DNA from 3 places in the Cronobacter turicensis genome. Region 1 is predicted to be linked to each of the others. Evidence: predicted binding sites of a transcription regulator. Region 1 holds the regulator's gene; each other region holds the start of a gene.
What was found. Region 1 encodes Fur, which represses iron uptake genes when iron is present. Its sites were predicted from a motif close to ATAATAATGAGAACNACTATCAA; they were not measured.
Positions count from the first base shown of each region.

Region 1 (7,901 bases):
ACGTCAAAACCCTGAATGCAGAGCATCTGCGCGGGCAGATCGTGCCTACGCCGCGCCACGTTGAAGTACACGGACAAAACGTCTCACTCGATAAGGGCGTTCAGCTCTTTCTCTCCGCACTGGATAAACCCGCGCAGGAGGCGATTACCGCCCGTTTTGCGCTGCTCGGCGTGAAAACCGACGCGGGGTATCCGGTGCGGACAGCCATCGACAGCAAGGCGTTTACCGGCAAAGAGGCGGTGTCCGGCGCGTATCAGCTGCATATCGGGCCACAAGAGACGACGATTACCGGCTATGACCGCGCAGGCGTTTTTTATGGGCTGCAATCGCTGCTCTCGCTGATCCCGGCGGAGGGCGCCAGGCAGATAGCGACGCTGGACGCCCAGGACGCGCCGCGTTTTGACTATCGCGGCATTCACCTTGATGTGGGGCGCAACTTCCACACCAAAGCGGCCGTGCTGCGTCTGCTTGACCAGATGGCGGCCTATAAGCTCAATAAATTCCACTTCCATCTGAGCGATGACGAAGGCTGGCGTCTTGAAATACCGGGTTTGCCGGAACTGACTGACGTGGGCGCGAAGCGCTGCCACGATCTCAGCGAAAAAACCTGCCTGCTGCCGCAGCTCGGCTCCGGGCCGGACACCAACAATAACGGCAGCGGGTATTTCACGCGTGCGGATTATATTGAGATAGTGAAATATGCCGCTGCGCGCCAGATAGAAGTGGTCCCGGAAATCGATATGCCCGCGCACGCCCGCGCGGCGGTTGTCGCGATGGAAGCGCGTTACGACAAACTGGAAAAAGCGGGCAAAACCGAAGAGGCGAATCAATATCGTCTGCTCGATCCTGACGATACGTCGGTCACCACTGGCGTGCAGTACTACAACCGCACCGGCTACCTCAACCCATGCCTCGACTCGTCGCGCCGCTTCGTGGATAAAGTGATTGGCGAGATCCAGCAGATGCACAGAGAGGCCGGACAACCGCTCAGCACCTGGCATTTCGGCGGCGATGAGGCCAAAAATATCTACCTCGGGGCGGGCTATACGGACAAAGCGAAACCAGAGGCCGGAAAGGGGATTATCGACCAGAGCCGTCAGGACAAGCCCTGGGCGCGCTCGCCGGTATGCCAGAAAATGGTGCAGGACGGCGTAGTGACTGATGTCGACCATCTTTCCAGTTACTTTGGTATTGAAGTCAGTAAGCTCGTCAAAGCCCACGGCATCGACACCATGCAGGCGTGGCAGGATGGCCTAAAAGATGCGAAAGACGTCAGCGCGTTTGCTACCTCGCACGTCAACGTCAACTTCTGGGATACGCTCTACTGGGGCGGCTTTGATACGGTGAACGACTGGGCGAATAAAGGTTTTCGTGTCGTGGTCTCTAACCCGGACTACGTCTATCTCGATTTCCCGAACGAAGTGAATCCGGCGGAGAGCGGCTATTACTGGGGCACGCGCTTTAGCGACGAGCGCAAGATTTTCAGCTTCGCGCCAGATAACCTGCCGCAAAACGCAGAGACTTCCGTTGATCGCGATGGCAATGCATTCAGCGCCAAATCCGACAAGCCGTGGCCGGGCGCGTATGGCCTCTCGGCGCAGCTCTGGAGCGAAGTCGTGCGCACCGATAAGCAGATGGAGTACATGATGTACCCGCGTCTGCTGGCCGTCGCGGAGCGCGCCTGGCATCGCGCCGCCTGGGAGCAGGATTATCAGGCGGGTCGCGAATATAAAGGCGGCGAAACGCATCTGGTGGATGTGAAAGCGCTGCACGACGACTGGACGCGCTTTGCGAACCTGACCGGCAGCCGCGAACTGCCGAAGCTTGAAAAAGCGGGCGTGCAGTTCCGTTTACCGGTGCCCGGCGCGCGCGTTAAAGAGGGCGTGTTGCGGATGAACATCAGCCTGCCTGGCGTCGCAATGGAGTATTCCACCGACGGCGGCGCGCGCTGGCAGCGTTATGACGCCGCGAAGCCGCCACGCGTCGCAGGCGCGGTGCAGGTGCGAAGCGTCAGCAGCGACGGCAAACGTTACAGCCGTGTGGAGAATGTACAGCTGTAACCCGGCGTAATAAAAAGCCAGCCTCCGGGCTGGCTTTGTTGTGTGGGGCGCCGTGCGTGTTACAGCGTGTCCGGCAGATGATGAACCGCGACCAGCTTGCCTTTACTGATTTCAATATTTTTCGCGCTGCGTAATTGAGAAAGGGTTTTCATCACCATACTGCGGGAAAGATTAGTTTTTTTAACAATATAATCCGCCACGTTAATGCGGTTACGCATGAACTCATCCATCGCCGCCAGGCAATCGATATTCGCTTTAATCATACTGAAGCTGTTTCTACCGATCATGATTTCTTCGCGATAGCAAAGTATATTAATAATCCATGAGGACAAAATAAGCAGATGTAACTGGCAGTGATTTTTTTCAATTTCCTGCATGAAATAATCAAAAGGAATTAACTGATAATGACATTCAGAATCAGCCTGTAATTTTGCGAATTGGGATTTACCTAAATTCCTGGCGAGACCAAGAACGGAAGGCGCGCTGCTTTTTTCCAGCAGCAGCCGGTCGCTCTGGCGCATCAGAGAGAACTGACCACCGCGAATGATGCAGATCTCCCCGTCCCGCAGGGGAATGAGCGTATTTTTTTCTGCGCGAGACCAGTTACCGTAGCTATTGAAAATATCCGCGATACGGTAAATCTCAGCAAGCGGTTTAGGGGGTAAGACCATATTGGTTACCTTATATAAAATAGAATTAAATCGTTGCTGTATCTTAATGGATGCTTTTTTATTGCTGCAATAAGGGGCAGGGGAGATAAAAGGAAGAACAGGGGTAATCTTACGTCTAAACGATTGACCGGTAAAGATATTTATATTTTCTGAATTTCCATTTAATAAAATATAAGTAGCTTAATTAAGCATTGTGCGCTGTATTAAAACACCATAAATTTTATTTTTATCTAAAAAAATACATTTGTATTTTCAGGGGAAGGTTTTCAGAGAATAAAAAAGCCGACAGATGTCGGCCTGGGTTATGCAGCGTGGCGAACGTTATTTGCCGCCAGCCTCGTGCGCGTGTTCATTTTCGCGGCAGTCGCCATCCGCACAGTGCCCGTACAGATAGAGGCTGTGGTTGGTCAGGCGGATGCCATGACGCGTTGCGATTTCACGCTGACGAGCTTCAATGGAGTCATCGCTGAACTCGATCACTTTGCCGCAATCGAGGCAAATCAGATGATCGTGATGATGCTGTTGCGTCAGCTCGAAAACGGATTTTCCGCCTTCGAAATTGTGACGGGTGACGATGCCGGCATCGTCGAACTGGTTAAGTACGCGATAGACCGTGGCAAGGCCAATCTCTTCACCCATGTCAATCAGACGCTTATAGAGGTCTTCCGCACTGACATGATGATTGACCGGTTCCTGCAGCACTTCGAGGATTTTTAATCGAGGAAGCGTGACTTTCAGGCCGGCCTTCTTTAATGCGGTATTGTTGTCAGTCATGCGGAATCTGTCCTGTTGCTTAACGACTCGCTCCGGAAGGAAGCGATACATCGGATACGCCGAAGATGAATGCGTCTCATTATAGAACTGACATGCCTAAATGAAAACCGCAAGCGTCCGGCAAAAAAGAGCTTAAAAATCGTGGACCAGCCAGCGTTTTTCACGTGGAGGGCCTGATAATTAAGGAAGCCATTGTACAGCTTAGCGAGGGAAAGTTAAAAATTTGTAGCAATTATTTTCATTGCTTTTATCTATCAAACGGCGCGGACATCCGCCCGCGCCATGTATCTCAGGCGTTGATGATTTCCTGCAGATGCAGTTCTTCAGAAACCTGTTTGACCCATTTTTCAACGCGTTCTGCGGTCAGCTCAGGCTGGCGGTCTTCGTCAATCGCCAGACCGACGAAGTGATCGTCGTCCGCCAGACCTTTGGAGGCTTCAAAGTGATAGCCTTCGGTCGGCCAGTGACCAACGATGGTCGCGCCGCGCGGCTCGATAATGTCGCGAATGGTGCCCAGCGCGTCGCAGAAGTATTCAGCGTAATCTTCCTGGTCGCCGCAGCCGAAGAGCGCGACAAGCTTGCCGTTGAAATCTATTTCTTCCAGCGTCGGGAAAAAATCGTCCCAGTCGCACTGCGCTTCGCCGTAATACCAGGTCGGAATGCCAAGCAGAAGAATATCGAATGCTTCCAGATCTTCTTTGCTGCTTTTAGCAATGTCATGCACTTCAGCAACGTCTTTCCCGAGCTGTTTCTGGATAATTTTTGCGATATTTTCGGTATTGCCGGTGTCGCTGCCGAAAAAGATGCCTACGATTGCCATAAGAAGAATAACCTCTTGAATCTAAATGTGATGGTGCTGGCATAACGCCCACAGATAGGGCAATCATAGCAGAACAAAAGAGGGTGCGGAAACGGTATCAGGCGCCGGGTGCACTCTCTGCTACATTGCCCCGTCCTTTTGGGTAAAAATCAGACCAGACCTTACTCCTGCAAGGCTTTCAGCTGAGCGAGCAGCATCGCTTCTATCAGCTCGCTACGGCTGATATTGCGCGCCTGCGCGAGATGGTTCAGCGCGTCTACCGCGTCGGCGTTCAGCTTCAGCTCGACGCGCTTAAGCCCGCGAACTTTGTCACGCTTAAGCTGGTTGCGCTTATTGATGCGCAGCTGTTCGTCGCGCGACAGCGGGTTGGTTTTCGGTCTGCCCGGACGGCGTTCATCCGCGAAGAGATCGAGCGTTGTGCGGTCCGTTTGTTCTTTTGCCATGGTATGAGTATAGACAGGGGAAACAGGCTGCCGTGGCGGAGCCCGGCGGTATTTCAGCGCGCCATCATACATGAGGCAGCGAAGCGCGCCAACGCATCCGGCGCAGGACGGCGCCGGTCGGTCTGTTTTTAATCAGTTTCCAGAAAACGACGGATTGCGCGAAGCACCGCCTGCGGTTTTTCGGCATGCACCCAGTGGCCTGCGCCCGCAATCACATGCGCGCGGGCCTGCGGGAACTGCGCGAGCAACGCTTCGCGGTGCGCTTCTTCCACGTAAGGCGACGCGCCGCCGCGGATAAACAGCGCCGGGCCGTGCCAGGCAGGCACCGTCTCCCAGCCGACGATACGCGCATACTGACGCCACAGCACCGGCACGTTAAAGCGCCATTCGCCCTCGACAAACGATTTCAGCAGAAACTGCACCACGCCTTCTTCGCTAATGTGCTGGCGCATAACTTCCGCCGCCTGCTGGCGCGACGTGGCGCCCGCGTCGCTCACCGCGTTCACCGCGTTAAAAATCTCATCGTGACGGCGCACCTGATAATCCACCGGCGCGATATCAATCGCCACCAGCTTTTCTATGCGATCCGGCGCAAGCGCGGTCACCGCCATCGCCGCTTTGCCGCCCATCGAATGGCCGATAAGAATCACCTTTTCCAGCCCCAGCGCGTCGAGAGTTTCGAGAATATCCTGCGCCATCGCCGGGTAATCCATCGTCTCGCTGCGCCCGGAAAGCCCGTGGTTGCGCAAATCTACCTGTACAACGTCATGATCTTCCACCAGCTCGCGCGCCAGCACGCCCAGGTTATCCAGGCTGCCAAACAGCCCGTGAATGAACACAATCGGTGTATTTTGAGTCGGTTGTTGCGCAGATTGCGTGCGGGTATTTAATTTCATGGCAAAGTTCTTTTTTGGCGACTGACAGGTTAGGTTATCATGTTGACCATTCTGCCGCCCGGCTGCAAGGTTCCAGTTAATTCCGACTTTTGCGGCCTTCCTGGTTTGACGCTATCCGCTGTTGGGTTTTAACTCTATAATCCCAACGACTTGTATTCAGAAAAGATATCGCACTGGATTAAGATGAAAACGATTGAAGTTGATGACGAGCTGTATCGCTACATTGCCAGCCACACCCTGCATATTGGCGAAAGCGCGTCCGACATTTTACGGCGCATGTTGAAATTTTCCGCCTCCTCGCAGTTAGCCGCTACTCCAGCCAAAGCAGAGACTTCCGCCATCGTCGCGCCCGCCGCTGAGCCTGAAAAACCGGTAAACCCGGCCCGCGATCGCGTGCGCGCCATGCGTGAGTTACTGCTGTCGGATGAATACGCCGAACAAAAACGCGCGGTCAATCGTTTTATGCTGGTGCTGTCTACACTCTATTCACTGGATGCAAACGCGTTTGCCGAAGCGACCGAGTCATTACATGGCCGTACCCGCGTCTATTTCGCCGGTGATGAGCAAACGCTGCTGCAAAGTGGCAACCAGACGAAGCCCCGCCACGTGCCGGGCACCCCGTACTGGGTGATCACGAATACGAATACAGGCCGCAAATGCAGCATGATCGAACACATCATGCAGACCATGCAGTTCCCGGCGGAATTGATTGAGAAGGTTTGCGGCACCATTTAACTCTTGCGTCAGAAGGACCAGGCCATGGCAGTCGATAACCGTGCGGGACAGCCTGCACAACAGAGTGATTTAATCAACGTCGCCCAGCTGACCGCGCAGTACTACGTGCTGAAGCCGGAAGCGGGTAATGCGGAACACGCGGTGAAGTTCGGTACCTCGGGCCACCGCGGCAGCGCCGCGCGCCATAGCTTTAACGAGCCGCACATTCTGGCTATCGCGCAGGCGATCGCCGAAGACCGTGCGAAAAACGGCATCACCGGGCCGTGCTATGTCGGCAAAGATACGCACGCGCTCTCTGAGCCCGCGTTTATCTCCGTGCTGGAAGTGCTGGCCGCCAACGGCGTCGATATCATCGTGCAGGAGAATAACGGTTATACGCCGACGCCTGCGGTCTCTAATGCGATCCTTGAGCACAACAAACGCGGCGGCGCGCAGGCGGACGGCATTGTCATCACGCCATCGCACAACCCGCCGGACGACGGTGGCATCAAATACAACCCGCCTAACGGCGGCCCGGCGGACACCAACGTCACCAAAGTGGTCGAAAACCGCGCCAACGCGCTGCTGGCGGACGGCCTGAAAGGGGTAAAACGCCTCTCTCTGGACGACGCCTGGGCCAGCGGCCGCATTCAGGAAAAAGACCTGGTGCAGCCGTTTATCGAAGGGCTGGCGGACATCGTCGACATGGCTGCTATCCAGAAAGCGGGCCTGAAGCTCGGCGTTGACCCGCTCGGCGGCTCCGGTATCGAATACTGGAAGCGCATCGCGGAGCACTACAAGCTTGATCTCACCCTCGTCAACGATCAGGTGGATCAGACCTTCCGCTTTATGCATCTCGATAAAGACGGCGCGATCCGCATGGACTGCTCCTCGGAATCGGCGATGGCCGGTCTGCTGGCGCTGCGCGATAAGTTCGATCTGGCGTTCGCCAACGACCCGGACTACGACCGCCACGGTATCGTCACGCCTGCGGGCCTGATGAACCCGAACCACTATCTGGCGGTGGCGATCAACTACCTGTTCCAGCATCGTCCGCAATGGGGCCAGGACGTGGCCGTCGGCAAAACGCTGGTTTCCTCCGCGATGATTGACCGCGTGGTGGATGCGCTGGGCCGTAAGCTGGTGGAAGTGCCGGTCGGCTTTAAATGGTTCGTTGACGGTCTCTACGACGGCAGCTTCGGCTTCGGCGGCGAAGAGAGCGCGGGCGCGTCCTTCCTGCGCTTTGACGGCACGCCGTGGTCTACCGACAAAGACGGCATCATCATGTGCCTGCTGGCGGCGGAAATCACGGCTGTGACCGGTAAAAACCCGCAGCAGCACTATGACGAGCTGGCCGCGCGTTTCGGCGCGCCGAGCTACAACCGTCTCCAGGCTTCCGCGACCTCCGCGCAGAAAGCGGCGCTCTCTAAGCTCTCTCCGGAAATGGTCAGCGCCAGCACGCTGGCGGGCGACCCGATCACCGCGCGTCTGACGGCCGCACCGGGCAATGGCGCTGCCATCGG
Region 1 covers NZ_CP165997.1:2,990,567-2,998,467, reverse strand. Annotated here, with positions in the region: gene AB8W27_RS14285 (beta-N-acetylhexosaminidase) at 1-2,060, shown strand, start outside; gene AB8W27_RS14280 (helix-turn-helix domain-containing protein) at 2,120-2,731, opposite strand; gene fur (ferric iron uptake transcriptional regulator) at 3,053-3,505, opposite strand; gene fldA (flavodoxin FldA) at 3,795-4,325, opposite strand; gene ybfE (LexA regulated protein) at 4,487-4,768, opposite strand; gene ybfF (esterase) at 4,897-5,664, opposite strand; gene seqA (replication initiation negative regulator SeqA) at 5,848-6,399, shown strand; gene pgm (phosphoglucomutase (alpha-D-glucose-1,6-bisphosphate-dependent)) at 6,424-7,901, shown strand, end outside.

Region 2 (7,901 bases), 1.8 Mb from region 1:
GTGGCGCTGGCCGTGGTCGAAGCGCAAACCAACCCGCTGTAAGGCGTTAATGGCGGGTGCGCAAGCTTACCCGCCCTACGGGAAAGGTTGATTTTGTAGGGCGGGTAAGCGCAGCGCACCCACCATTTACCCGGTGTTCGTAGAGTAAGTGGTTGTAGGGTGGGTAAGCGTAGCGCACCCACCATTTACCCGAGCGCACCCATCATTTACCCGGGCGCACGCATCGCCCACTACCGTCGCCCGAGCGGCACCACCAGCGGCGTACCTGCTACCGGATCCTCAATAATCATGCACCGCAACCCGTAAATCGCCTCGATAAGCGCCGCGTCCACAATCTCTGACGGCGCGCCCTCGGCAATAATCTTCCCGTCCCGCAACGCAATCAGATGGTTCGCGTAGCGGCACGCCTGGTTCAAATCATGCAGCACCGCGGCAAGCGTATATCCCTGCTCGCGGTTAAGCGCGCTCAGCAGTTCCAGCAAATCAATCTGATGACTGATATCAAGCCAGGTGGTCGGCTCGTCGAGCAGCAGAATCGAGGTCTCCTGCGCTAACACCATCGCAATCCAGGCGCGCTGACGCTGACCGCCGGACAGCGTATCGACGCTCTGGTCGGCAAGCGCGGTCACGCCGGTCGCGTCCATCGCTTTTTGCACCGCGCGCTCATCCTCATCGCGCCAGCGCGTAAACAGCGGCTGATGCGGATAACGCCCGCGTGCTACCAGCTCCTGGACGCTGATATCCCCCGGCGCGCTGGCGTTCTGCGCGAGCAAGCCAATGCGCCGCGCCACCTCTTTGGTGGCGAAACGCTGGATCGCCTCGCCATCGAGGCGCACCTGCCCGCCGAGCGGTTTCATCAGGCGGCTCAACGTGCGCAGCAGCGTCGATTTGCCGCAGCCGTTCGGGCCGATAATGGCGGTGAATTTCCCGTCGGGGATAGCCACATTCAGCCCGTCTGCGACGCGAAAATCGCCGTAGCCCAGCGTCAGCGCTTCGCCGGTTAAGCGTGAAGTCATAGTCATCTCTTGCGTGACTCCTGTATCAACAAGGCGATGAGATACATGCCGCCGAGGCAAACGGTGACGGTGCCCACCGGCAGCTGATAAGGCGTAAACAGATACTGGGCGCACAAATCGGCGGCCAGCAACAGCAGCGCGCCGCACAGCGCCGCCTGGGTCAGCCCGAAGCGCGCGGTGCCGCTTAACCGACGGGCGATATGCGGCGCCACCAGCGCGACAAAAGAAATCGGCCCGGCCATCGCCGTCGCGCCAGCGGTTAACACCACGCCGGTCAGCATCAGCAGCAGGCGAGAGCGTTCCACCGCCACACCCAGCGCGCAGGCGCTGTCGTCGCCCATCTCCAGAAGCCGCATCCGGCGCGCCAGCAGCGCGCTCGCCAGCAGCGCCAGCAGGAGCAGCGGGGCGGCGGGCAGCGTTTTCCCCCACGTAATGCCGTTCAGCGAACCGGCGTTCCACAGGCCCGCCGACAGCGCCGTCTCAAGCGACGCCTGCAACAGCAGCCAGGTATTGAACGCCACCAGCATCGCGCGCACGCCGATGCCGATAATAATCAGCCGGAAGGTGTCGATGCCGTTGCGCCAGGCGAGTATCCACACGATAAACGCCGTCAGCGTGCCGCCAGCTATAGCGGCGAAGGCGATAGCGGCCTGGTGCTGGCCCGCCAGCACCATCGCCACCAGCACGCCGCTCCAGGCGCCGGTGTTAAAGCCCATCACATCCGGGCTGCCTAAGGGGTTGCGCATCAGCGACTGGAAAATCGCGCCGCTTACGCCGAGCGCCGCGCCCAGCAGCAGCGCCATCGCCACGCGCGGCAGGCGCCATTCGGTAACGATAAGCGCAACAGTGCGCGGGGCATGGCCGGTCAGCGCCTCCAGCACCTTACGGGCTTCGAGCGTTACTGCACCCTGCGTCAGCGCCCAGAGGCCGAGCCCGATGCACAGGCTCAACGTCAGCAGGCAAAAGAGGCCTAAACGGGGGGAAACGGATCTCATAGCGACGCTCCGCCGCGCCGCTGGCGCACCAGATAAATCAGCGCGGGCGCGCCGATAAACGCGCTCATCACCGACACCCGCAGTTCGCCCGGCACCAGCAGCCGGCCAATGATATCCGCGAGCAGCAGCAGCGACGGCGTGGCGAGCAGCGTCACTGGCAGCGACCAGCGGTGATCCGCCCCCACCAGCCAGCGCGCCAGGTGCGGCATCATCAGGCCGATAAAGGCGATGGGGCCCACCACGGCGGTGGCGCTGGCGCACAGAAGCGTAATGGCGATAAGCCCGAGCACCTGCGTGCGCGCCACGCGGCTGCCGAGCGCCGTCGCCGTGTCGCTTCCCATGCTCAGGCTGTTCAGGGCACGCCCCAGCAGCAGCGCGATAACGGCGCCTGTGAGCACGACCGGCGCGATGGCTTTAAGCGTCGTCAGGGTACGGATATCAAGCGAGCCCGCCTGCCAGAAGCGCAGCTGGTCATACACCACCGGGTTTAATAGCGCGATACCGCCGGAAAGCCCTTCCAGTACTGCCGCCAGCGCCACACCGGCGAGTGTCAGGCGCACCGGGCTAAGCTGTCCGCCGCCTGCGCTGCCGGTAAACGCCACGACCAGTGTCGCCGCCAGCGCGCCGCACAGCGCCAGCGCGAGGATGTGCAGCGGCTCGCTCACGCCCCACAGCGCCGCGCCCAGAACAATGGCGAAACTGGCGCCGGAGTTGACGCCTAACAGGCCGGGGTCGGCGAGCGGGTTGCGGGTCAGCGTTTGCATTAACGCCCCGGCAAGCCCGAGCGACAGCCCGGCGACAATACCGGCGAGGGTGCGGGGCAGGCGCGCATCCAGCACGATGGTGCAGTCCGCCTCGCGGCAGGCGCCGGTGAGCGCGTCCACCACAAGAGATAAGGGCAGGGATTTGGCGCCCACCAGCAGGCTGAGGGCAACCATCAACAGCAGCAATAAAAAGAGACACCCCAGGACAACCATCCTGGAGGAAAGGCGCGAGGCCGACATAACGCACACCCTGGAATCGATAATGATAGTTATTATCACTCTTATCTGGCTATGTTAGCATGGCCGTCCCGTTATCCGGCAAGGAAAATTCGCGTTAAGGCCCTGTAATGAACCGACATTCGCTGTTACTGAACCTCTCGTTGCTGAAAACCCATCCCGCTTATCGCGCCGTCTTTCTGGCGCGTTTTATCTCCATTCTTGGTCTTGGACTGCTTGGCGTGGCGGTGCCGGTGCAGATCCAGACGCTCACCGGCTCGCCTTTTCAGGTGGGGCTGGCGGTCACGCTGACCGGGGCGGCGATGTTTATCGGCCTGATGACCGGCGGCGTGCTGGCCGACCGCTACGAGCGCAAAACGCTCATTCTGCTGGCGCGCTCCACCTGTGGTCTTGGGTTTATCGGGCTTTGGATCAACGCCATGTTGCCCGCGCCGTCGGTCACCGCGATTTATCTGCTCGGGGTGTGGGACGGGTTTTACGGGGCGATCGGCGTAACGGCGCTGCTGGCGGCGACGCCTGCTATCGTGGGGCGTGAAAACCTGATGCAGGCGGGCGCGATCACCATGCTGACGGTGCGCCTGGGCTCGGTGATTTCGCCGCTGCTCGGCGGCGTGCTGCTGGCCTGGGGCGGCGTGGTCTGGAACTACGCGCTGGCGGCGCTCGGCACGTTTCTCACGCTCCTGCCGCTGCTCACCCTCCCGGCGCTCCCCGCGCCGCAGATGCAGCGTCAGCATCCGCTGCGCGCGCTGGCCGACGGGCTGCGCTTTCTTGCGGCAAGCCCGGTCGTGGGCGGCGTGGCGCTGGTCGGCGCGCTGCTGACGATGGCGAGCGCGGTGCGCGTGCTGTATCCGTCGCTTGCGAACCACTGGCAGATGGCGGGCGGTGAAATCGGCGTGCTGTACGCCGCTGTGCCGCTCGGCGCGGCGCTGGGAGCGCTCACCAGCGGCGGGCTCGCGCACGCCCCGCGCCCTGGCCGCACGCTGCTGATTTCCTCGGTGCTGGCGCTGGCGGCCGTCGGCGTGTTCAGCCTGATGCCATTCTGGCCGCTGGCGTTCGTCTGTCTGACGCTGTTCGGCTACCTGAGCGGCGTGAGTTCGCTTATCCAGTACCAGCTTATCCAGGCCCGGACGCCGGATCACATGCTCGGGCGTATCAACGGACTGTGGACCGCGCAAAATGTCACGGGCGACGCCATCGGCGCGGCGGCGCTCGGCGGTATGGGCGCCTGGTTTTCGCCAGTGAGCGCCGCCAGCGTCGGCGGGCTTGGGCTGGCCGTTATCACCCTTGCGCTGGCGCTGCTTTTTGCTGAACTGCGCCGGTTGCGTCAGCCGCCGCCGGAACCCGCGCCCCATTAAAAAAGGGGCCAACCGGCCCCCCATTTATGCGTTGAATAATGTCTCAAGCCGTTTGAGCAGCAGGCTGGCGCTGTAGTAATCGAGCCGGAAGGTTTCGGTGCCGAGCGCGTAAACCCGTTTATTTTTCACCGCCGGCAGGTGGGCCAGCAGCGGATCGCGCATCAGCGCCGCGGCGTCTTTATCATCGGCCGCGAACAAAAACAGCGTCTCGCCGTTCAGCCCTGCCGCCAGATTTTCCCCGCCGAGCTGAATAATATCGTGGCGTTTGCCCATGCTGGTGAGGCCGTGCGCGGCGGGCGGCGGCGCGAGCGTAAAGCCGAGCTGGCCGAGCAGTTTCCCCTGCGCCGATTCGGCGGTCCAGAGATTCGCGCCGTGCGCCGCAGGGTTATAGACCAGCGCGCTCACGGGTTGCGGCGGCAGCGTCATCTGCGTTTTCGCCCGCGCGAGCTGCTGGTCAAACTGCGCGATGCGCCCGGCGGCCTGCTTCTCATGACCGGTGATCTCGCCAAGCTGCGTTAACAACGCCTGCCAGCTTTTATCGTCGTAATTGATGATTAACGTCGGCGCGATAGCAGAAAATTGCTCGTAGAGCGCCTGCGCCGAATCGCCGCCGGTCGCGCTCACCAGAATCAGATCCGGCATCTGCGCAGCCACGGCCTCGGCGTTTGGCTCGCCGATATAGAGCCGCTCAACATGACGCGCTTTCGCCACGTCGCCCCACTGACGTAAAAATCCCTGGTCGTCGGCAACACGGTTGCCGGGCGACGTAGCACCGCTCGCCACCACCGGCGCGTCAATCGCCAGCAGCGAACCGGTCAGCGTGACGCTGGTGGAGACAATACGTTGCGGCGCCTTATCAAGCGTATGTACGCCGCGGCTGTCGGTTATCTGGCGCGGCCAGGATGCCGCCTGTGAAACTGAGGAAATTCCTAAAACCAGCAGGCTGGCGGCGAGTATGGCGCGCAGGGCGGAAGTGAACGTCACGGCAACGATTCCTGTAATATGAGTTAATAATGCTTCTCATTTTCATCATTTGCCGACAGGTTGCAAGCGTCGCTGAGGGCTTCACGGCATGCTCACGGTTGACAACCCTGCCATTTCGCCTTAGGTTACGCCTCCAAATACAAATGATAACAATTATCAGTTCACTTTTTGGTACAGGAGGATCGCATGGACACGTCACTGGCCGGAGAACGCGGCGACGCGACCGCATCCCTTTCATCCGACAGTTTTTTCTTCATGTCGCCTTATCGCAGTGTTACCACCCGCGGCTGTTTCATGCGCCTGGAGACGCCAGCCGCCGACGGCGCAGAGCGCCACGGCGTGTTTCAGACCGCGCTGCGTGACGCGTTCGACCGCGCCCGCAGGCAGGGCATCGTGCGCCCTGTCGTCGTCGGCGCTATTCCATTCGATACCCGCAAACCGTCCGCGCTGTTTATTCCTGAAAGCCACAGCGATACCGCCCGCGGCGGGTATTCGCTTATCGAAAATAGCGCCGCGCCGCGTGTTGTCCGCCGTGAAGCGCTCCCGGACGAGGCGACGTTCATGGCGATGGTGGCGCGCGCCGCCGCGCTGACCGACACGCCTGCGGTCAGTAAAATCGTGCTCTCCCGCCTTATCGACATCACGACAGAAGACGCACCGGACAGCCTGGCGCTGCTGGCGCGTCTGGTGGCGCAAAACCCCGCGAGTTTTAACTTCCACGTGCCGCTGGCGGAGGGCGGCGCGTTGCTTGGCGCGAGCCCGGAACTGCTGCTGCGTAAAGATGGCAATACCTTCAGCTCGCTGCCGCTGGCGGGCTCCGCGCGCCGCCATGCCGACGCGGCGCAGGATAAAAGCGCAGGGCAAGCGCTGCTCTGCTCGGCCAAAGATCGCCATGAGCATGAACTGGTGACGCAGGCGATGCGCGACGTACTCGCGCATCGCAGCCAGCGCCTCGCGATGCCGGGCGCGCCGGAGCTGATTACCACGCCGACGCTCTGGCATCTCGCGACGCCTGTCGAGGGCGAAACGCGCTTTGCGGATGACAACGCGCTGTCGCTCGCCTGCCTGCTGCACCCGACGCCTGCGCTGAGCGGTTACCCGCATGAGGCGGCGAAAGCGTATATCGCCGGGCTGGAGCCGTTCGATCGCGAGCTGTTCGGCGGGATTGTCGGCTGGTGCGATGCCGATGGCAACGGCGAATGGGCGGTGACCATTCGCTGCGCGCGTTTGCAGGAAAACCAGGTACGGCTGTTTGCGGGCGCGGGCATTGTTCCGGCGTCCGACCCGGCTTCGGAGTGGCGCGAAACCGGCGTCAAGCTCTCCACCATGCTCCACGTTTTAGGTCTTCACTGAGGTTTTACGCATGACGATCCCTTACACCCGCTGGCCGGACGATCTCGCCGCGCGCTACCGCGACCGCGGCTACTGGCTCGACCTGCCGCTTACCGATATCGTCAGCCGCCACGCGCAGAGCGCCGCGACGGCGCTTATCGACGGCGAGCGCCGCTACAGCTACCGCGAGCTGGATGCGGCAGCCACACGTCTTGCGGGCGCGCTGGCGCGCCGTGGGCTGTCTCGCGGCGACACCGCGCTGGTTCAGCTTGGCAACGTGGCGGAGTTTTACATCGTGTTCTTCGCGCTGCTGAAAATCGGCGTGGCGCCGGTCAACGCGCTGTTTAGTCATCAGCGCACCGAGCTTGACGCTTACGCGCGCCAGATTGCTCCGGCGCTGCTGATTGCCGACCGCGAGCACGCGCTCTTTGGCGATGATGCGTATATCACTGCGCTGAAAGCGCAGCACTCGTCGCTGCGTATGACGCTTCTGCGCGGAGACGGGCTGGACGCGCTGATTTCAGAGCCTGAAGCGGATGTTATTTTCACGCCGTCCGCCGCCGATGAAGTGGCGTTTTTCCAGCTCTCCGGCGGCAGTACCGGCACGCCGAAGCTCATCCCGCGCACGCATAACGACTACTACTACAGCATCCGCCGCAGCGTGGAGATTTGTGAATTCACCCGCGAAACGCGCTACCTCTGCGCGCTGCCTGCAGCGCACAACTACCCGTTAAGCTCCCCCGGCGCGCTCGGCGTGTTCTTCGCCGAAGGTTGCGTGGTGCTGGCGCGCGATCCGAGCGCGACGCTCTGCTTCCCGCTGATTGAGGCGCACCAGGTTAACGTCACCGCGCTGGTGCCGCCCGCCGTCAGCCTCTGGCTGCAGGCCATTCAGGAGTGGGGCGGTAACCGCCAGCTGGCGTCGCTGAAACTGTTGCAGGTCGGCGGCGCGCGGCTTTCCGACACGCTCGCCGCACGTATTCCGGCGGAGATCGGCTGTCAGCTCCAGCAAGTGTTCGGCATGGCCGAAGGGCTGGTCAACTACACCCGCCTGGACGATCCGGACGAGCGCATCTTCACCACGCAGGGCCGCCCGATGAGCCCGGACGATGAGGTCTGGGTGGCCGATGAAAACGGCAATCCGCTGCCGCGCGGTGAGACGGGACGGCTGATGACGCGCGGCCCGTACACCTTCCGCGGCTACTACAACAGCCCTGAACA
Region 2 covers NZ_CP165997.1:1,184,719-1,192,619, forward strand. Annotated here, with positions in the region: gene maeB (NADP-dependent oxaloacetate-decarboxylating malate dehydrogenase) at 1-42, shown strand, start outside; gene fepC (iron-enterobactin ABC transporter ATP-binding protein) at 231-1,022, opposite strand; gene fepG (iron-enterobactin ABC transporter permease) at 1,019-2,011, opposite strand; gene fepD (Fe(3+)-siderophore ABC transporter permease) at 2,008-3,015, opposite strand; gene entS (enterobactin transporter EntS) at 3,123-4,367, shown strand; gene fepB (Fe2+-enterobactin ABC transporter substrate-binding protein) at 4,392-5,333, opposite strand; gene entC (isochorismate synthase EntC) at 5,538-6,704, shown strand; gene AB8W27_RS05720 ((2,3-dihydroxybenzoyl)adenylate synthase) at 6,715-7,901, shown strand, end outside.
Region 2: the regulator Fur is predicted to act here: its motif matches at 5,489-5,511, upstream of fepB (Fe2+-enterobactin ABC transporter substrate-binding protein).

Region 3 (7,901 bases), 1.8 Mb from region 1:
GCTGTACCAGATTAAGGACTACATCGCGATTGAGCAGGCGCGCTTCGGCGACAAGCTGACCGTGATTTACGATATCGACGACGAAGTGAACTGCCGCGTCGCCAGCCTGCTGATCCAGCCGCTGGTGGAGAACGCGATTGTGCATGGCATTCAACCGTGCCGCGGCAAAGGCGTGGTGACGCTTAGCATCGCGCAGAGCGGCAGCCGGGTGCGGATCGCGGTGCGCGATACCGGCCACGGCATCGATCCGCAGATTATCGAACAGCTGGATACCAACGAGATGCCAGTAAATAAAATCGGGCTGATTAACGTGCATCATCGGGTGAAGCTGTTATATGGCGAAGGGCTGCATATTCGCCGCCTGGAGCCGGGCACCGAGATTGCGTTTTACGTGCCGGATCAACCGCCGCGTCCCGGCGCCGCGACGCTGTTGTAGAGAGAGAAAGCGATGAAAGTGATTATCGTCGAGGATGAAGTCCTCGCGCAGCAGGAGCTGAACTGGCTGATTAAAACCCACAGCCAGATGGACGTGGTCGCCACGTTTGAAGACGGGCTGGATGTGCTGAAATACCTTCAGCAGCACGACGTGGACGCCATTTTTCTCGATATCAATATTCCGTCGCTGGACGGCGTGCTGCTGGCGCAGAACATCAGTAAATTCGCCCGCAAGCCGTTTATCGTGTTTATCACTGCCTGGAAAGAGCATGCGGTGGAGGCGTTCGAACTGGAAGCATTCGACTACATTCTGAAACCGTATCAGGAGTCGCGCATTATCGGGATGCTGCAAAAGCTGGAAGCCGCCTTTGCGCAGCAGAGCGCGCCACACGCCGCCGCGCCTGCCGGGCGCGAGAACGCGACCATTAATCTCATCAAGGATGAGCGGATTATCGTCACCGATATCAACGATATTTACTACGCCGAAGCGCACGAGAAGATGACGTTCGTCTACACGCGCAAAGAGGCGTACGTGATGCCGATGAATATTACCGAGTTTTGCAGCCGCCTGCCGGAGGCGCATTTCTTCCGCTGCCACCGCTCCTACTGCGTGAATCTCAATAAGATCCGCGAGATCGAGCCGTGGTTTAACAACACCTACATTTTGCGCCTGCGCGATCTCGATTTTCAGGTGCCGGTGAGCCGCAGCCGGGTTAAAGCATTCCGCCAGCTGATGCGGTTGTAAGGAATAACAAAAAGGCGCCGCGCGGCGCCTTTTTTGTCAGAGGATCTGCCCCAGCGTCTGGCGCAGATGCGCGCCCGCGCCGAGCAGCCCTGGCTGGTCGTGAACAATCAGATAGACCGGAATATCCTGTACGTAGGTTTTAAAGCGGCCTTTATCTTCAAACCCGCCGCGAAAACCGCTGGAGGTGAAGAAATCCAGGAAGCGCGGCACGATGCCGCCTGCGATGTAGACGCCGCCAAAGGTGCCGAGCGTCAGCGCCAGGTTGCCGCCGAAACGGCCCATGATGACGCAGAAGAGGGACAGCGCGCGACGGCAGTCGGTGCAGCTGTCATCCAGCGCGCGTTCGGTGATGTCTTTTGGACGCAGGTTGTCCGGCAGACGACCATCGGCTTTGACAATCGCGCGGTAGAGGTTCACCAGACCTGGCCCTGACAACACGCGCTCGGCGGAAACGTGGCCGACTTCGGCGCGCAGCTGCTCAAGAATAATCGCCTCTTCTTCGCTGTTCGGCGCGAAATCGACGTGGCCGCCCTCGCCCGGCAGGCTCACCCAGCGCTTATCGACATGCACAAGGTGCGCGACGCCAAGTCCGGTGCCCGCGCCATAAACGGCGATCGGTTTATTGGGCTGCGCTTCGCCGCCGCCGAACTGGATCAGATGGTCGGTTTTGAGCATCGGGATCGCCATGGAAACGGCGGTGAAATCGTTAATAATTTCCAGATGATCGAAGCCGAGATTCTTTTTCATTTCGGCGACAGAAAACGCCCAGACGTGGTTGGTCATCGCCACCCAGTCGCCGGTAATCGGACACGCAATGGCGATGCAGCCATCCGTTACCGTGGCGTTATGCTCTTTCAGATACACCCGCACCACCGCTTCAAGGCTCGGATAATCAAGGCCGGAATAAGTTTTCGCCTTGAGTATCTCGCCGCTGTCTACGTCGCACAGCGCTAAGCGTGCGTTGGTGCCGCCTACGTCTCCCACCAAAGCATATTTGGTCATTCTGTTGCTGCTCCGCTAAATACAAAATAATCTTGGCACACTCTAAATTCCCGGCGCCTGAACAACAATGACCATAGCATAAGTGCCCCGCGTTTAGAGACTTACATCACAGATTACCTTGAACGTTTCAGCATCTTCTGTACCGAAAGGCGCTTATTCATCCTGCGCGCCGTTACGGGCTTCCAGCGCCCGGCTGACGGCATCGAGCAGCGGCGGCACATCGTCGCGCGGCAGCATCACTTCAATTAACGACAACCGCTCGGGCCGCGACAGGCGTTCCAGCACGTCTTTAAGCTGCGCCGCGTCGCTGACCCGCCAGCTTTGCGCCTGGCTGGCGGCGTGCAGCGCGTGCGGCAGTTTTGTCCACTGCCACGGGGCGATGTCGTTATAGCGCTGCGTCGCGCCGTGAATGGCGCGCTCGACGGTGTAGCCATCGTTGTTGAGCACCATCACCACCGGGGCCTGCCCGTCGCGCAGCATCGACCCCATTTCCTGAATAGAAAGTTGCGCTGCGCCATCGCCAGTAATCAGCACCACACGGCGGTTCGGACAGGCGGTCTGCGCGCCGAATGCGGCGGGCAAGGCGTAGCCTATCGAGCCCCAGAGCGGCTGCACCAGAAAATCGCAGCCGGCGGGCAGACGCAGCGCGGCGGCGCCAAACGCGGCGGTGCCCTGATCGACCGCGATGATATCGCCTGGCTGTAAAAACGCTTCGATCAATGGCCAGAAATTCTGCTGGTTCAGCGCGCCTGCGGCGGTGGATTTTATTGCAGGCGGCGTAGCGTCCGGCGGCGCGAGGCGCGCGCTATGGCGTTTGGTGATGTCATGCAGAATCGCCACTGCCTGATCCATGGCGATGCCGCTAAACCAGCGGTCGCCCACGCGGGTGGCCCAGGGCTGGACATCGATGGTCTGGTCGCGCGTCAGGCGCTGGGTAAATCCGGCAGTGATGGTATCGGCGAACTGCACCCCGACGCAGATAACCAGCTCCGCCTCTTCTATCGCCCGGCAGACCGCCGGATCGCTTGCCGCGCCGCTGTAGGTGCCCGTAAAGCCGGGCTTTGTTTCATCCAGCACGCCTTTGCCCATCAGCAGCGAGCTGTGCGGCATCGGCGTGTCGTCCATCCACTGATGCAGCGCGTTTTGCACGCCGAAGCGCTGGGCCAGAAAATCCGCCAGCAGCGCCACGCGCCCGCCTTTGGCGAAGCGCGCCTGCGCCGCCTCGCGAAATGCGGCCAGTTGGGCGTCGTCGCCCTGTGGGCGCGGCGCTGTGATAGCGTTTACAGGCGCGGTCGCAGGCGCGCGTGCCACATCGGTCGGCAGCACCAGATAACCAGGACGACGGGTACGCAGCATTTCCGCTATCACTCTGTCGATTTCGCTACAGGCGTTCGCGGGGGTAAGCCAGCCCTGCGCGGCGGTGACTTCGCGGGCGATGCGCAAAAAGTGGTGAAAATCGCCGTCGCCCAGCGTGTGGTGCAATACTTCGCCTTTGCGCTGCGCCGACTGACACGGCGCGCCAACGATATGCAGCACCGGCACCGCCTCAGCGTAGCTGCCCGCCACGGCATTAAGCGCGCTTAGCTCGCCCACGCCATAGGTCGTCAGCAGCGCGCCGATGCCGTTGCAACGGGCGTATCCATCGGCGGCATAAGCGCCGTTGAGCTCGTTGGCGCAGCCGACCCAGGTGATACGCGGGTGGGCGATGACGTTATCGAGGAACAGCAGATTGTAATCTCCAGGCACGCCAAACAGGTGCTTAACGCCACATCCCGCCAGACGATCCAGCAGATAATCGGCAATACAATAGTTAGCTGGCATATTCGCCATCCTTTTTCAGGAGCCTGTAGTGAGTATTAGTGAAGTGTGATCGCTGTCCAGAATGCGGCAGCAAAAAGCGGTGGCAAGCAAGATTTACGCACGTCGGGCGTGTAGGCTGTCAGCTTTCGCAATGGGTGTAACCGTATACACTTGCGGTATCGCTTTGCATATTAACGCGATACTCAAACCGTACAGCAACCACGTACAGAGGTGAATAAACATGGTTTATCAGGCAGATCCTGCGCGCTACGCCACGATGGAATACCGCCGCTGCGGACACAGCGGCCTGAAGCTTCCGGCCATTTCGCTCGGCCTGTGGCATAATTTTGGCGACGCTACGCTGGTGGAGACCAGCCGCCAGCTGCTGCGCCGGTCGTTTGACCTCGGCATCACCCATTTTGACCTCGCCAATAATTACGGCCCGCCGCCGGGCTCCGCCGAAAGCCATTTTGGCCGCATTCTGAAAGAAGATTTTCTGCCCTACCGCGACGAGCTGATTATCTCCACCAAAGCGGGCTACACCATGTGGGACGGCCCTTACGGCGACTGGGGCTCACGCAAATACCTGATTTCAAGCCTTGACCAGAGCCTCAGGCGCATGGGCCTTGAATACGTGGATATTTTCTATCACCACCGTCCGGACCCGGAGACGCCGCTCGAAGAGACCATGCGCGCGCTGGACCATATTGTGCGTCAGGGTAAGGCGCTGTATGTCGGCATCTCTAACTACCCGGCGGATCGCGCGCGCGAGGCTATCGACCTGCTGGCGCAACTCGGCACGCCGTGCGTTATCCATCAGCCAAAATATTCGATGTTTGAGCGCTGGGTGGAAGACGGTCTGCTGGATTTGCTCAAGGAAAAAGGCGTCGGCAGTATTGCCTTTTCGCCGCTGGCGGGCGGGCAGCTCACTGACCGCTACCTGAACGGTATTCCGGCGGATTCGCGCGCCGCCAGCGGTAGCCGCTTCCTGAATCCGGATCAGATAACGCCTGAGAAGCTGGAGAAAGTGCGCAAGCTGAACAGTCTCGCGGTACAGCGCGGGCAGAAGCTGTCGCAGATGGCGCTCGCCTGGGTGCTGCGCGATGAGAACGTTACGTCGGTACTCATTGGCGCCAGCAAGACCAGCCAGATAGACGATGCGGTGGGAATGCTGGCGAAGCGCACCTTTACCGTCGAAGAACGTCAGGCGATCGAGGCGATACTCGCATAGTGCATGAGGTGACGCTGCTTTAGCAAAATGTGCGGTCATACCTGTTTTCGGAGTCGGAGCGATGCTGCAGAGATTTACAGGTCCGTAATATTACTGCAACAGGCCACTACGGCCCCGATCGTGAAGGAGATAAGTATGTTCAGGTCACTGATTCTTGCAGCAGCGTTACTGGCGGGTACGGCGCCGCTTATCGCCAGCGCTAGTGAAATCACCCTGTTGCCATCCATCAAATTACAAATTGGCGATCGCGACAATTACGGTAACTACTGGGACGGCGGCCGCTGGCGCGACCGCGACTACTGGCGCAATCATTACGAGTGGCGCGGCGACCGCTGGTGGCGTCATGACAATGGTCGTCATCGCGGCTGGGACAAACACCGCGGCTGGGACGACCGCCGGGCGTATGAGCGTGGCTATCGCGAAGGCTGGAGCGATCGCGATGACCGTCGCGGCTGGGATAAACATGGCCGCGGCCATGGTCATCACCACTGAGTTCACTCGCGTAATAACAAAAAAGGCAGGCCCGGAGCCTGCCTTTTTTACGTCGTTATAATCCGAGCGCCGTGCCCACCAATAGCCAGATATTCAGCGCTACCACCAGTACGACAATCGCCCAGCCGGTGCGTTTTACCCACGGTGTGTTGACCAGCTCGCCCATCAGCGTTTTGTTGCTGGTAAAGAACAGCAGCGGCACCAGCGCCAGCGCGATACCAAAGCTCAGCAGCACCTGGCTCATCACGAGAATGCGCGTCGGATCGAGGCCCATCAGGATAACGATAAACGACGGCGCCATTGTCACCGCGCGACGTACCCACAGCGGAATGCTGAAGCGCACAAACCCCTGCATCACCACCTGCCCTGCCAGCGTGCCCACCACCGTGGAGGAGAGCCCAGCCGCTACCAGACTTAAACCAAAAATGGTCGCCGCCGCGTGGCTCAGGAGCGGTTCGAGCGTCAGGTACGCCTGATCGAGCTCGGCCACTTTGGTATGTCCGCTGAAGTGAAACGCCGCCGCTGCGGTCGCCATCATCGCCAGATTCACAAAACCGGCGATGGTCATCGCGATCGCCACGTCCCATTTGGTCGCGGAGTAGCGTTCTTTACGCGAGCCGTCATGCAGGTTTTGCGTGAGCGACGAATGCAGATAGATAACGTGCGGCATGATGGTCGCCCCCAGGACGCCTGCGGCCAGGAACACGGCTTCGGAATTCGGCAGGCTTGGGATAAGCATCCCTTTGCCGAGCGCGGCAAGCTTCGGCTGCGAGAAGAAAAGTTCGACAATATACGCGGCCGCCACAAACAGCAGCAGCCCGCCGATGACTTTTTCCAGCGGTTTCTGCCCGCGCTTTTGCAGCATCAGGATAAGAAACGTGGCGATACCGGTCAGCACCGCGCCCTGCAGGAGCGACACGCCAAGGATCAGCTTAAAGCCTATCGCCGCGCCGATAAATTCCGCGAGATCGGTCGCCATGGCGATGATCTCCGCCTGCACCCAGTAAAACCAGACGACCTGGCGCGGATAGTGATCGCGAATTTGCTCGGCGAGATTTTTGCCGGTAGCGATGCCAAGCTTGGCGGAGAGCACCTGAATCAGCATCGCCATCAGGTTCGCCCAGACCACCACCCACAGGAGTTGATAGCCAAAGCTCGCGCCCGCCTGGATGTTGGTCGCAAAGTTACCCGGATCGATATAGCCAATGGCAGCGATGAAAGCTGGCCCCATCAGCGCCAGCCTTAACTTTCGCGCTGTACGGCCACGATTTTGCTCAACGCGACTGTGGTTCATTCTCTGCCTCTGAAATATAGCCTTTGCTATGTTTCATGCTACCAAAATGAGAATGATTATCAAGTTCATAAGACCGGACAATCTCTGATGGCTCTGATAGCTGAAATCAATGAAAGGTGAGTTAAGATCGAGGAATACGCGGAAAAGTCTACCGCATGTGACCACGTATGTTAAAAGTGTAGCAGGAAAAGATAACCTTTCACTGCTTTACGTAACATCACATTTTTGTATGTTTGATCACTCTTTTCATGTTTTGTCACATGACGTAACTATAGTGTGTTGCAGATCTCGTTTTCTAAATGGTTGTTGCATAGAATGTGCACGGAAATTAAACCTGCCTCATATTTGGAGCAAATATGTCCCGCGTTCTTCATTTCGTTTTGGCGCTCGCCGTTGTAGCGCTCCTTGCTTTGCTGGTTAGTCACGACCGCAAAAAAATTCGCCTGCCCTATATTGGTCTGCTGCTGGTTATCGAAGTGCTGCTGGCCTGGTTCTTCCTGAACTCAAACATTGGCCTGGGCTTTGTGAAAGGCTTTGCCGATATGTTTGAAAAACTGCTCGGCTTTGCTAATGAAGGGACTAACTTCGTCTTTGGCAAAATGAACGATGAAGGTCTGGCTTTCTTCTTCCTGAAAGTGCTCTGCCCTATCGTCTTTATCTCTGCGTTAATCGGTATTTTGCAGCATATTCGCGTTCTGCCGATTGTTATCCGGGCTATCGGTACGGTTCTCTCTAAAGTGAACGGTATGGGTAAACTGGAATCCTTCAACGCGGTAAGCTCGCTGATTCTGGGACAATCAGAAAACTTTATCGCCTATAAGGATATTCTCGGCAAGATGTCGCGCAACCGTATGTACACTATGGCTGCGACCGCGATGTCCACCGTGTCCATGTCGATCGTC
Region 3 covers NZ_CP165997.1:1,234,744-1,242,644, reverse strand. Annotated here, with positions in the region: gene AB8W27_RS06000 (sensor histidine kinase) at 1-436, shown strand, start outside; gene AB8W27_RS05995 (LytTR family DNA-binding domain-containing protein) at 449-1,180, shown strand; gene glk (glucokinase) at 1,217-2,182, opposite strand; gene AB8W27_RS05985 (alpha-keto acid decarboxylase family protein) at 2,336-4,003, opposite strand; gene mgrA (L-glyceraldehyde 3-phosphate reductase) at 4,224-5,213, shown strand; gene AB8W27_RS05975 (DUF2502 domain-containing protein) at 5,349-5,705, shown strand; gene AB8W27_RS05970 (Nramp family divalent metal transporter) at 5,761-6,999, opposite strand; gene AB8W27_RS05965 (NupC/NupG family nucleoside CNT transporter) at 7,356-7,901, shown strand, end outside.
Region 3: the regulator Fur is predicted to act here: its motif matches at 7,040-7,062, upstream of AB8W27_RS05970 (Nramp family divalent metal transporter).